DNA from 3 places in the Parabacteroides sp. CH2-D42-20 genome. Region 1 is predicted to be linked to each of the others. Evidence: riboswitches for the same ligand, from Rfam matches in the RefSeq annotation. Region 1 holds a riboswitch; each other region holds the start of a gene.
The links. A riboswitch is a leader RNA that binds a small molecule or an ion and turns the genes downstream of it on or off. The one in region 1 is predicted to bind thiamine pyrophosphate.
Positions count from the first base shown of each region.

Region 2: it holds a riboswitch for thiamine pyrophosphate, as region 1 does, so the genes downstream of both, D7V92_RS05665 (sulfide-dependent adenosine diphosphate thiazole synthase) here and thiD (bifunctional hydroxymethylpyrimidine kinase/phosphomethylpyrimidine kinase) in region 1, are expected to answer to the same signal.
Region 3: it holds a riboswitch for thiamine pyrophosphate, as region 1 does, so the genes downstream of both, D7V92_RS08185 (TonB-dependent receptor) here and thiD (bifunctional hydroxymethylpyrimidine kinase/phosphomethylpyrimidine kinase) in region 1, are expected to answer to the same signal.

Region 1 covers NZ_RAYG01000024.1:74,940-79,461, forward strand. Annotated here, with positions in the region: gene cbiD (cobalt-precorrin-5B (C(1))-methyltransferase CbiD) at 1-208, shown strand, start outside; gene D7V92_RS15040 (BamA/TamA family outer membrane protein) at 361-1,590, shown strand; TPP riboswitch at 1,694-1,791, shown strand; gene thiD (bifunctional hydroxymethylpyrimidine kinase/phosphomethylpyrimidine kinase) at 1,786-2,634, shown strand; gene D7V92_RS15050 (thiamine phosphate synthase) at 2,627-3,223, shown strand; gene D7V92_RS15055 (thiamine phosphate synthase) at 3,214-3,942, shown strand; gene thiC (phosphomethylpyrimidine synthase ThiC) at 3,954-4,522, shown strand, end outside.
Region 2 covers NZ_RAYG01000006.1:81,918-86,439, reverse strand. Annotated here, with positions in the region: gene D7V92_RS05670 (hypothetical protein) at 1-1,210, opposite strand, end outside; TPP riboswitch at 1,611-1,707, shown strand; gene D7V92_RS05665 (sulfide-dependent adenosine diphosphate thiazole synthase) at 1,770-2,540, shown strand; gene D7V92_RS05660 (hypothetical protein) at 2,597-3,016, opposite strand; gene D7V92_RS05655 (DUF6769 family protein) at 3,087-3,491, shown strand; gene D7V92_RS05650 (efflux RND transporter periplasmic adaptor subunit) at 3,570-4,522, shown strand, end outside.
Region 3 covers NZ_RAYG01000011.1:20,200-24,721, forward strand. Annotated here, with positions in the region: gene pnuC (nicotinamide riboside transporter PnuC) at 1-330, opposite strand, end outside; gene D7V92_RS08185 (TonB-dependent receptor) at 351-2,549, opposite strand; TPP riboswitch at 2,592-2,702, opposite strand; gene rimP (ribosome assembly cofactor RimP) at 2,940-3,407, shown strand; gene nusA (transcription termination factor NusA) at 3,412-4,522, shown strand, end outside.

The DNA.
Region 1 (4,522 bases):
AGCGAAATGCGAGGAGGCGACCGTAGATGCAATCAATCGGATTACGTTGGCCCGTGAATTATGGGAGCTTCTTGCGGAAAAAGAACAAAATCGTTTCTTCCCATTACTTTTACAAAAATGTAAATCGTATTGCGCTCCTATCCTTCCCGACGGCGAACTAACCTTGCTGTTAATATCCGAAGAGGGCAAGGTCTTGTATCAATCTTAGCTGTAGAGACGCAGCACGCACTCTATGTCTCTACACCCCCCAGACTGTAATAGCATTTCTTTTTAGCTGTTTATTCTTTTTTATTAGGGATTCTTTAAGAATACATATTAGGAGGATTTCGTACTTTTGCCCTCTAAATATTGATTAAAATAATGTTTAGATATCTTTTAATTTATATGGCCTGCCTTCTATTCGCCTTTTCCGTAAAGGCGCAAGGTATTTCCAATGACACGATTCCGAAAGAAGTGCTGATGCTGGACGGTAAGCCTATGACCGAAAAGCAAATACAACGTTATCATAAACAATTACATAAAGACTCCATACGGGCCAACAAAAGGATCTGGTGGTCTATCCTTGGCGGACCGTCTTACACGCCGGAAGCCTCCTTTGGCGTAGGTGGTGCGGTTTTGGCTAGCTTTCGCTTAAACAAGAATGATACGATATCCCAACGATCGTTTATCCCTGCGGGATTTAACATCACCTTAAATGGGACGTTCGTTTTTGCCGGTGCCGGCACCTTATTCTTCAACGAGAATCGCTTCCGTATTTATATCAGTTACGGTTATCGGAACGAACCTTCGCATTATTTCGGGAAAGGCTATGAGACGATTGAGCAAATCGAGAAGAGTGACTCGACAACGAAATTCCACAAGAGTTCTTTCCAACTATATCCCCGTTTCGTATGGGAAGTTAGGCCTCATTTATATACGGGCCCTCTTTTTGATATTAATTTCAGCAAATCAGATGATATCAACCCGGTGATGGCCGAAGATCCTTATTTCAATAAGTTCAAACGAGATTATGTCAATATCGGTGTCGGCGGCTTGATTCAATACGATACACGAAATGATGTGGCGACCCCAAGTTCCGGTATGTTACTAAGTGCGATCGCTAAAGTATATGGAAAGTATTTAGGCGGTGCATATAATTATGAGATGTTTGAGCTGGAATACCGCCAATTCCAGCAAGTATTTCGTCCTCGTAGCACCTTGGCATGGATCGCCAAGACACAAATCGGTGTGGGAAACGTTCCTTTTACGGAGCTTCCTTCGTTTGGCTCTCCTTTCGATCTTCGCGGATACTATTGGGGCAAGTTCCGTGATAAGACCATGGCGTATGGGATTCTGGAGTATCGTCATATGTTCGGCAGCGTGGAGAAATATAAGAGCGGTAATTTCTGGGCGAAGTGTGGTTTTGTTGGCTGGGTCGGCACGGGTACGATCGGAAACGCTCCTATCGTAGACTGGAATAAATGGAAGTTCAACTACGGCGTAGGCTTACGTATCCAAATGCAACCCGGCAAGAACTTCCGCCTAGACGTAGGCAAAGACCCGAACCAAAAAGGGATGGCGGTTTATATGAATATGACGGAAGCCTTCTAAAACCAGAAGGCTCCCGTCTACGATTTATGGAAGTATAACCTTGCGTTAAAATTATCGTTTAAAAGCCGGAAATATCTTAATATCGATTTTTTTCACTAAGTTTGCGTCGTCGAAGGGGTGCCATACTATATGGGCTGAGATCATACCCTTACTACTTGATGCGGGTAATGCCGCCGTAAGAAAAACGAATGTTAGATGGATAAAAATGAAACGTACCGTTATCCGGTAGCTTTAACGATCGCGGGCTCTGATAGTGGCGGTGGTGCCGGAATACAAGCGGATATTAAGACTTTTACCTCGCTGGGGGTTTTTGGAGCCTCGGCGATAACGGCTATAACCGCTCAAAACACACAGGGAGTGCGAGGGATCCAAGCGATCTCTCCCGAGATTTTGAGAGGACAAATCGAAGCTATTCTTGAGGATTTCATCGTAGATGCCGTAAAAATAGGGATGCTACATAACAAGGATGCCGTAAAGGTCGTATCTGAAACTTTATCTTCCTTCCAACAGACTTCTATCATTTTAGATCCAGTGATGATATCCACGAGCGGAAGTAAATTATTGGAGGATGACGCCATCCGAACCATCATTGATGAGTTGTTCCCTAAAGCGACACTGCTTACTCCGAATATTCCCGAGACGGAATATCTTTCCGGTATAAAAATCAATAACGAGGCGGATATCTTACTTGCCGCCCGGAAATTGCAGGAAAAAGGATGTAAGGCTATATTGATCAAAGGGGGGCATATTCCCGGAGTAGAAACGGTGGATCGGTTATTTATCAATGAGAATAATCCGATTTGTCTGGCCTCGCCAACAGTGGAGACTTTCAATACCCATGGAACGGGCTGTACGCTATCGTCCGCCATCGCCGCTTATATGGCACTCGGCCATTCATTGGTGGAAGCCGTACGATTAGCCAAGGAATATATGAATAACACGCTCGTTCACGGGGCAAATGTATGCATGGGAAAAGGGCACGGACCTGTAAACCACTTCTTCTCACCCTCTGCCCTTCATAAAATCCGATGGAATCATGAATAAGCTGGTCGTAATTACTACACCTTATTTTTTCGCAGATGAAGCTTCTTTGATCGAACTTCTATTCACGGAAGGAATGTCTCGTTTACATCTACGTAAACCGGATTGTAAACGTGATGAATTGGAGGGCTTATTGGATAAAATCTCTCCGGCTTATTACGACAGGATCGTTCTTCATGATTGGTTTATCTTGGCAGAAGAAAGGGCTTTAGGAGGAGTCCATTTGAACAAGAGGAACCCGGAAGCTCCACCTTTATATAAAGGCAGTATAAGTCGTTCTTGCCATAGTCTGGAAGAGATTATCGAGTATAAACTGGTATGCGACTATGTATTCCTTAGTCCGATCTTTCAGAGTATATCCAAAGAAGGATATGGTAGCGGATTCCCCTTAGATGGATTGCGAAACGCAAAGGGCATCATCGATGATAAGGTGATCGCCTTGGGAGGAATCTGCTCACAAACAATAACGAAATTAAGAGATATCCCCTTCGGCGGTGTCGCCGTTCTCGGGGCCCTTTGGGGAAACGATCCCTCCCTTCTTGTTGCGGATCAACTCATAAAACAATTCAAACGATTACAAGTATGGCCTTAAATTATTATTTCGGATATGATGAGAATGGAAGAGTCGGTCGGAGAACAACCGGATTACGCCCTCCTTTTGGTGGGAGTAACCGCTTGATGTTTATAACGCATCGTACACCTAAATATACGGAATGCGACGAGGTACGCATGGCAATCCAAGGAGGATGTTCGTGGATACAATTGCGTATGAAAGACGGGATCTATGAGGATACCGTACGTAAATGTGCCACTATCTGCGCGGACGAATGTGAGCGAATCGTGGATTTCTGCGTAAACGATGATCTGGAAGCCGCCGTGACATGTGGCGCTACGGCTTGTCATCTAGGTAAGAATGACATTCCCTTGGATATCGCTTGGGAAGTACTGAAAGACAAGTTGGACTCCAATGCCATCTTCTATATCGGGGCTACGGCTAACACGTTCGAGGATATCCGGCTGGCCGTAGAACGAGGCGCCTCGTATATCGGACTAGGGCCGTATCGCTTTACAGGTACCAAGAAGAATTTGAGTCCCATCTTAGGTTTGGAAGGTTATCGTAAAATTATCGTTCAATGTAAGGAGGCTGGCATTGATATTCCTATCTTCGCGATAGGTGGTATTACGTTGGAAGACGTAGGCCCTTTGATGGAGACGGGTATAACCGGAATCGCTGTTTCGGGCGCGATTATCAATGCCCCCGATCCCGTGGAGGAAACCCGCCGGTTTATAGAGGAAATCAATAAGTACTAAACTAAATACATATGGCTAATAAAAAGAATATGCATATTTCCTATCCGTCCTCGGAAAAGATTTATGTCCCGGGCGAGATCAATAAGATCAAGGTTGGTATGCGTAAGATTAAATTGTTGGACACGGTAACCTTGGATGAGCATGGAGAACGAATCTTCAAGAAGAACAATCCGGTAATCGTTTACGATACGAGCGGCCCGTATTCCGACCCCAAGATATCGATTGATATCGCTAAAGGACTTCCTCGTATACGTGAGGAGTGGTACGGTAAGCGTAAAGATGTGGTTCAATTGCCGGAATTGACTTCCGCTTATGGCCGTGAGCGATTGGCGGACGCGAGTCTGGATTCCCTGCGTTTCCCCAAGCGATACTTGCCTTTCCGGGCTAAAGAGGGTAAGAATATCACCCAGATGTATTATGCGAAGAAGCGCATTATCACTCCGGAAATGGAGTACGTGGCGATTCGTGAGAACCAGCAAATCGAGGCTTTGGGACTGAAGTCGTATATCACGCCGGAGTTCGTCCGCAAGGAAATCGCCGCCGGTCGCGCGATCATCCCGGCGAATATCAATCACCCGGA
Region 2 (4,522 bases), on a different contig from region 1:
TCAATCCGGGAAAGCCTTTTCGCATCCATTCTTTCTTAGAGGGATAATCGTCCGGAAGATTAGTGTATAGCATTTGGTAGTAGCTGATGGATAATGCGATTTGTTGTATCTGTTTTGTCTCTCCTTCGGGGTATTGTTCCAGTTTGTCGATAGCTTCCGTAAACAGGGATCGCTGCATTTCGATGGTAGCCGGATAATCACCCAACAATACAAGTGTCTGTAACAAATAAATACGGCAAGTAGCAAGTTCCTGCTCAGTTAACGGCAGTCCGCTCAGGTACTCAAGCCCCTCTTTGACCTCAAGGAGAGAGAGCAGGCGTTCCGGTGGCAATGTGCCCGGTTCTTGTGCCTTCAGCCATTGGTGGCAAGCGAAACTGACCACGCAACGGTGGAGCAGGCGTGACGGATCATTTTCATTTCCTGTAAGGGAGGCATAACGGTCGGCTTCCGCAAAATCATGCTTTTCTATAAGCTTGTACATTATGCGTTTACAAAATTCTGGAAATAGAGATTCCTGTTTCTCTTTCCACTGGTTGTACGGGGTCTCCCAACCGGCAAGGAAAGACATTTCCTCTTCTTCAAAATCGAAATCCATCTCTTTCCCATAGGCTCCTGCCACTTCAAACGCTTCGGGAACTGCCAGCAGCCGGAGCAACGCTTGGATTCTTTCCGGTTCGGGTGCATTGTCATCGTCCAAACCTTCCACTACGCAAAGTAGCGGAAAGAATGCGTACCAATGTCCCAGCGTATCGGCTCCTCTTTTATCCCCTTCGGCAAGTGCCTTAGAAGCTAAGGGAACAATTTGTTCCGCCAATTCCAAAGGGTCTAGTAGCCGAAGTTCCGCCTTTGCCGATACAGGAAGAACACTCATCTCAAGCAGCTTTTTCCATAACGCAGTCCCTGCGGTGACACAACACTTTCCGGAACAACCGTCCACATAAGTACCATCTTTCAAGAAACCGCCCTCTACGGCAAGCCGCCTCGCCTCGCTACGCTCCGGCTCCGGCAATTGCTCAGGAGGCAAAAGAGAGAGATAACCGAGTTGTTCCAGTTCATCACGAACCCGTAATACCGTGTACCCGCAGTCCAGTTGATTCTGGATTTGGTAAAGACTATAACAAATACTTTGTGCCAAAGGTGGAACAGGAGAGGCGGTCGCTGTTGTTATCACGGAATATTCCACCAAACTTTCTATAGCATGCATTGACATAATTGCAGTGATTTATAAGGATTAATATGAGTCATATTGGTTGATAAATTGAAAACCAGAGATAGAAACTATAAGTTTGAATTACCTAATTACAAGATTTACAGATTTAATACCACTACGTTTATCGTAAGCAAAGTTACAGATATTTATTATTTGACCGATGATTTTTGCAAAGAATTTGCATTGCAACAAGGAAAAGACTAACATACCGTGATAATTATACTGATAACCTATGGTTTTATTATGAATGTTATTGGCTATTGTACCCGATGAAATTGGTGGCAAATCTTCAAGGCATCTTATACATTATCCATCCGAATGACGGAAAAATTGAGGGGAAACATAGAAGTGGAACCTGAAGGTGTACAGTTATACTAATTTTTTGTACATTTGCCCCCGACTTTTCACATAGGGGTGCCCGAGTCATACGGGCTGAGATTATACCCATCGAACCTGATCCGGGTAATGCCGGCGAAGGGAAAATAAGGTAGAACGAGGAAATAAAGGGGGCGTTACCTCTATGTGCTCCCTGATGTTTAAACTTTAATTAGTTATTAAGATGGAACAGATTGTTTCAAGTGGAATCATTGACTCTTACTTCGAGAAGTTGAAGAGCAACTTGTCTGTGGATGTAGCGATCGTGGGAGGGGGACCTTCCGGTATCGTGGCCGCTTATTTCTTGGCGAAAGCCGGTAAGAAGGTGGCGTTGTTTGATCGTAAGCTGGCTCCCGGTGGAGGTATGTGGGGCGGCGCTATGATGTTCAACGATATCGTGGTGCAGGAAGAGGCTATGCCGATTATCAAGGAATTGGGCGTAAGCTATAAGGAAGGTGCTAATGGTACGTATATCATGGATTCGGTACATACCACTTCTGCTTTGATTTATCAGGCGACGAAGGCGGGCGCTACGATCTTTAACTGCTATTCGGTAGAGGACGTGGTGTTTCATAACGATGCCGTAGCCGGTGTGGTAGTGAACTGGGCTCCGGTAATCCGTGAAGGGATGCACGTGGATCCGTTGACGATCATGGCTAAGGCTGTCTTGGAAGGTACGGGGCATGATTGCGAGATTGCCCGTGTGGTAGCCCGTAAGAATGATATCCAATTGAATACACCGACCGGAGGCGTGATCGGCGAGCGTTCCTTGAATGTGGAGCTGGGTGAGCAGACGACGGTGGAGAACACGAAGGAGATCTACCCGGGATTATTCGTTTCCGGTATGGCCGCTAACGGCGTAAGCGGTAGCTTCCGTATGGGACCGATCTTTGGCGGCATGCTGATGAGCGGCAAGAAGGCTGCTGAGTTGATCTGCGAAAAACTTGGGAATTGAAAATTGAGAATTGAGAATTGAAAATTATAGATTGTTGTATCTTTAATTTTCAATTCTCAATTCCCAACGGTTTTTCCTTGTCTCAAGAATAAGAATCCCGTTATGATCAACGCCGTGGATAATCCCGTATAGAATACGGAAATGAAAGAATTCGGCAGTAAATGGAACGTGCGGATCGTGATCCCGAAAGCGATCATGAAGATCATGATAATCCAACCTTTCACGTCGAAGAAAGAGAACGGGCAATGTTTCCCGTTTTTCCGGGAGATCCGTTCGGAATGTTTATAGAAAAGCCGTTTAAAGACCAAATTGAAGAAAAGTAAGAAAACGATGGTCGCTTCCCCGATCTTGAATAACCAATAATGGGTATCGTTTAACCATGTGATGATACCGATGCGTAAGATATTGATACCGGCGAAAATCCATACGCAACCGGCGGTATATAATAATACCTTTTTATTTACTCCAAACTTCATCTATCTTTTTATTTACCGCAAACTTACAACATTCATGTAAAAAACGGAAAAATATCCTTATCTTTGTGCCATGCGTGAGAAAATGAAACAGAGGATTGTACAATACGTGGTGCTGATGGCCGGCATCTTGGCATTGCTTTCTGTGGTTATCCCTCACCATCATCACCGGGACGGGATGCCTTGTTATCAATCCTTGACTGCGGAGCAAGCGCATGGCGATAAAAGCACTGATACGCATGATTGCGGTTGCGACGGGCATAACTTGGCCTATTTCAGTACGCATATTTCTCATTTTATGGATGGAGATGTGGATATACATCTGATGCCGTTACTCGTCTTATTTGATTACATTTATCCACCTGAACCGGCGTTTTGCGGACAGCTCCTTGATCACGAGAACGCCCCCTACATTGAGTCGCTGCACGACACTTGGATAGTGAGTGCCTCGGGACTTCGTGCCCCTCCTATGTCTTGATATCTCGTTTGTGAGAGTGGGTGAGGACAGACTTGCCCCTATCTATTTATTATTAACGATATCAAGATTTTTTACACAATGAAGAAAATATATTTGGTAGGTGCGATGTGCGCTTACCTGTTTGCCGGTTGTGCGGGAAATGCGTCGCAAGCCGGACACGATGAGCATAATCATGAATTAGAGGCTCACGACCATGAGCATGAAGGTGAGGATCACGATCACGATCATGATCATGAGGGACATGAACACGAAGGCCATGACCATGAGCATGAGGCTGGTGGTACCCATCCCGGCGAGATTGTCTTTAAGAAAGCCTTAGCCGAGGCCGTTGGTTTGCAGACCGTAACGGTTAATCCCGCTCCTTTCACGGATGTGATTAAGACGAGCGGACGAGTAATGGCGGCGCAAGGGGAGGAGTCCGTGATCGTCGCTACCGTCCCCGGCGTGATCTCGTTTGGTAGCTTGCCATTCGTAGATGGTACGGCGGTACGCAAGGGACAGGCCGTGTTGAGTATCGCTTCCAACGCCCTCTCGGATGGAGACGTGGCGGCAAGGGCTAAATTCGCTTATGAGACGGCGAAAAAGGAATACGAGCGTATGCAAGCCTTGGTAGGCGATAAGATCGTATCCGCCAAGGATTTCGAGCAGGCCCGCTTGAATTACGAGAACGCCAAGGTCGCTTATGAGGCGATAGCGGGAAAACAGACGGCGAAAGGTGTGTCTGTAGTCTCTCCCTTGAATGGTTACTTGAAGAACATCCAAGTGAAAGAGGGTGATTATGTATCCGTAGGCCAGCCTTTGGCTACGATCTCGCAAAACAATCGTTTGGTATTGCGTGCGGACGTGTCTGAGAGGTATTACAACGATCTTCCCATGATCCAAACCGCTAATTTCATGACTCCGTATGATAACGCTCTCTATAAATTGTCTGATTTGCGTGGACGGTTGTTATCGTATGGAAAGGCTTCCGATATGAACTCTTTCTATGTACCGGTGACTTTCGAGTTCGATAATAAAGGAGCGGTTATCCC
Region 3 (4,522 bases), on a different contig from region 1:
TAAGATGGCGAATACAACGGCCAATGTTCCGATAATCCCCACGAAAAGCGGAAGGCTCAGATGGGTGTATAGGATACGGTCGGAGGGAAGACTGTCGTTTTCCGTGTGTGTCTCATGTTTCTTCCGGGTCCATTGATAGAAACCGTATATGCTGATTCCTACGTAATAGGTTTGCAATCCCATGTCCGCATAGATCTTAGCGGACAGGAAGACAAATACATACACGAGGGAGGTGAGGAATCCCACCACCCACATGGCCTTATGTTGTTTAATCTCTAGAAAGAGATAGAGTAGACCGGTTATTACTCCGAAGTATTCTAGCCAAACCATTTTAGTAATTGAAAATTAAGTTAGAATTTGAAGGTGATCCTGGCCATGGCGTTCGTGCCGGCTTGGGTGAAATAACCGTCATCCTTTTTACGTGTGCCGTTTTCGATATACGAGTATACCCATGCGTTGGTCTCGTACTTCTCGTTGAAGAGGTTGTTGATAGTCACGTCTAGGGTTATTTCTTTCATGAACTTAGGCTGGAAGGCGTAACCGATACGTAGGCTATTGATAAAGTAGGGATCGATGGAACGATCCTTGCTGCTTGAATTGTCTATGTATTGGCGGCCTACTACTTGCGAGTTGAAACTAGCGATAAATCCTTTGTAAGCGAAATCGAACATGCTGTTTGCGATTAGGTCTGGGGAGAAAGCGATATTCGTTGTACCTAGATCGTTGATCTCTTGTACTCCGGTATCCCAGTTATCCACGTATTCCACGAAATGCTTGATTTTATTTTGGCTGAGGGTTACGTTCGCGTTCCAATTCAGCCAAGAGGTGATTTGTACACCTCCGGTAAGCTCGATGCCCATTCGGTAGCTATCCTTTATATTGGAAGTGAGGGCCTCACCGATCTCGCTGATCTTGCCGGTCAGGATCAATTGGTTGTTGTAATCCATGAAATAGAGATTGGCTCCAACCCGGAAACGGTTGTTACCAAAACTATAACCGGCCTCGTAATCATATAAGGTCTCGTGGGTAGGACGTTCTTCGGGGCCTGCCTCCGTGAAATTGTCACGGTTCGGTTCCCGATTTGCGACGGAGAAAGAGACGAATGCGTTATGGCCGTTATTATGGAAGTTTATACCGGCTTTCGGGTTGAAGAAGTTCCAGTTCTTATGAATGTCCAGCTCTTCCTCGGCTTTGTCATCGTTTCCCTTAATGGTGTAATGGATCCCACGGTATTGTAAGTCCAGATAGCCGGTGAAAAGAGGGGAAAGACGTTGGGTCAATTTCGCATATACGTTGTAGTCTAATTTCTTACCGGTATTGCGGTAATATTCGTAATCCGGTTGTGGCAAGACGTTTGCGCTTTTGGTCCACATTACCCGGCCAAAATGGTCGCCTACATAGTGGTTGACGGCGGTTCCCAGCGTAAGGCGGGTGTTGTCATGTTGATAGTTCGCGCTATAAACGGCTCCATAGAAATAATTGTCGAGCCATTTACGACGCACAAGGTCCGTCTTTTTTACGGTATTACCCTCCGGATCGATATATTCCGGTAGCTTATAACTGCTGAATTTGGCTTTCGATTTATAATCCTCGTAATATCCGTTACCATCGGTGTAATGAAGGGTCAGGTTCATATTCCAGAAATCTCCGATACGCTGGCTGGCCATTAAATGGTAGTTGTGTTGCCAATAATTATCCGTCTGATTGTTATAAAACTTCTTCACTCCATCTTCCTCATATTCTCCGCATGGATTATAGCTACGATCTGTGTCAAGTAAATAAGACGGAACACCGTTCCATGCTTGATAGGTCTTCTCGCTGTTCCCGAAGGCTTGGAATTTAATCAATGTATTATCGGCATAGAAAGCGGCGGAGGCATAGTAAGAGCTCATACGGGCGGAGGCACGATCGATAAAGCCGTCGCTACGGATATTGGAGTAGCGGGCGTCGAAAGCGAAATGATCGTAAAGTAATCCGGTACCGCCTTTTACCGTATGCTTCAGCGTACCGAAAGAACCTGCTGATACGGAATATTCGCCGTAAGGCTTTAAGGACGGTTTCTCGGTCTGCATGGCGACCGTAGCGCCAAAAGCCGCGGCTCCGTTCGTAGAGGTTCCGGCACCTCGTTGGATCTGGATCGATTCTACCGAGGAGGCTATATCGGCCATATTAGCCCAGAATACGGTATGAGACTCGGAGTCATTAACCGGTACGCCATTGATCGTGATATTGATACGGTTCGCGTCTGTACCCCGGATACGAAAACCGGAGTAACCGATACCCGTTCCGGCATCCGAGGTCATGATAACAGACGGGGATTGGGAGATAAGGAATGGGATACCTTGCCCGTTGTTCCGGCTGCTTAGCTCTTGTTTGGAGATGTCGCTATAAGCTACCGGGGTTTCTTTCCCGACTTTGGTAGCGGTAATAACTACTTCATCCAAAGATACGTCTTTTGAGATTTTCAAGGAGTCGACCGGACTGGGCATTTGTGCCTTGACGGTTGTAGCCAGTAAGGAGCCGGCCAAGATAACCAATACATTTTTCATCTTTTCATCTTTTTGCTTTAAAACTAAATAGATGAATAGAAAGGATCGGAGAAGCATGAATCCCTACGACAGCATTACCTGTACAGGTTCTATGGGTATGATCTCAGCCCGCTCCTTTCATGAATGATTTTGCGAGCACCCCTTCGTATTCGGCAGCAAAGATAGGCATAAAAGTGTTAATAAATATTACTATCAATAGTAAATCGGATTTCGATAGATATTAATTCTGATTACTATCGATCGTAATCCGGTTTGTGTCGTATTAATTTTTTCTGCAAAAAGATGAGGATATTTTGAGAACTCATTGATTTTTTGTATATTTGCGGGCGATTAAGTGAAGTTGAGGAGGGGGCGGGTAGTCCCCTTCTTTTGTTCTTAACAGATATGTGTATGATAGAAAAGAAAGTGGTAAGCCAATTAGTAGAGGAAAAACTAGCCTCTTCAAGCAATTATTTAGTAGACGTAGTGATTAAACCGGGGAACCTGATAGTCGTTGAAATTGATAACGATGAAGCGGTAAGCATTGATGATTGCGCTGAGTTGAGCCGGTATTTGGAGGAGCATCTGGATCGTGACGTCGAGGACTATGAGCTGGAGGTTGGCTCCGCCGGCATTACTTCTCCTTTTAAGGTACTTCGCCAATACGTCAAGAACATCGGAAACGAGGTGGAGATGCTGTTGAAAAACGGCTCGAAGCTGACAAGTGTGTTGAAATCTGCCGACGAGAACGGTGTGGTTGTCTCTGTTGAGAAGAAGGTGAAACCGGAGGGCGCTAAGCGGAAGGTAACCGTGATAGAGGATGAGTCGTATACATTTGATGAAATAAAATATACAAAATACTTAATAAGATTCAAGTAAGATTATGGCCAAGAAAGAGGAAACAATCAGTATGATTGACACCCTTGCGGAGTTCAAGGAGTTGAAGAATATCGATAAAGATACGATGATTAGCGTTTTGGAAGATTCGTTCCGCAACGTGATCGCCAAGATGTTTGGCACGGATGAGAACTATGACGTGATTATCAATCCTGAGAAAGGTGATTTCGAGATCTGGAGAAACCGTACGGTTGTGGCTGATGATGAATTGGAGGATGAGAACTTGCAGCTTACGTTGACGGAGGCCCGTAAAATCGACGCCGACTGTGAGGTGGGCGAGGAAGTGACCGACGAGGTGCATTTCGCGGACTTCGGACGTCGTGCGATCTTAAACTTGCGCCAGACTTTGGCTTCAAAGATACTTGAATTGCAGAAAGACAGCTTGTACGCTAAGTATAAGGATAAAATCGGCCACATCATCGCCGCTGAGGTTTATCAGGTGTGGAAGAAAGAAATCCTGTTGCTGGATGACGATGGTAATGAGTTGCTACTGCCGAAATCCGAGCAAATCCCGACCGATTTCTATCGTAAGGGAGAGACCGTACGTGCGATCGTTCAACGTGTGGATAACTATAATAACAACCCGAAGATCCTTCTTTCCCGTACGGATAAGGTCTTCTTGCAGCGGTTGTTTGAGTTGGAGGTTCCGGAGATTAATGACGGCTTGATTACGATCAAGGCGATCGCCCGTATCCCGGGAGAGCGTGCCAAAGTGGCTGTCGAGTCATACGATGACCGTATTGACCCGGTGGGGGCTTGCGTAGGTATGAAAGGCTCTCGTATCCACGGAATCGTTCGCGAGTTGAGAAACGAGAACATTGATGTGATTAATTACACCTCAAATCTCTCTTTGTTTATCCAGCGTGCTTTAAGCCCGGCTAAGATCTCTTCTATCCGTGTAAATGAGGAAGAAAAGAAAGCTGAGGTTTATCTACGTCCGGAGGAGGTCTCTTTGGCGATCGGTAAGGGCGGTCTGAATATTAAGTTGGCTTGTATGTTGACTGAGTATACGATTGACGTATTCCGTGATATCGAAGGAGCGGACGAGGAGGATATCTACTTGGATGAGTTCTCCGACGAGATCGACAGCTGGGTGA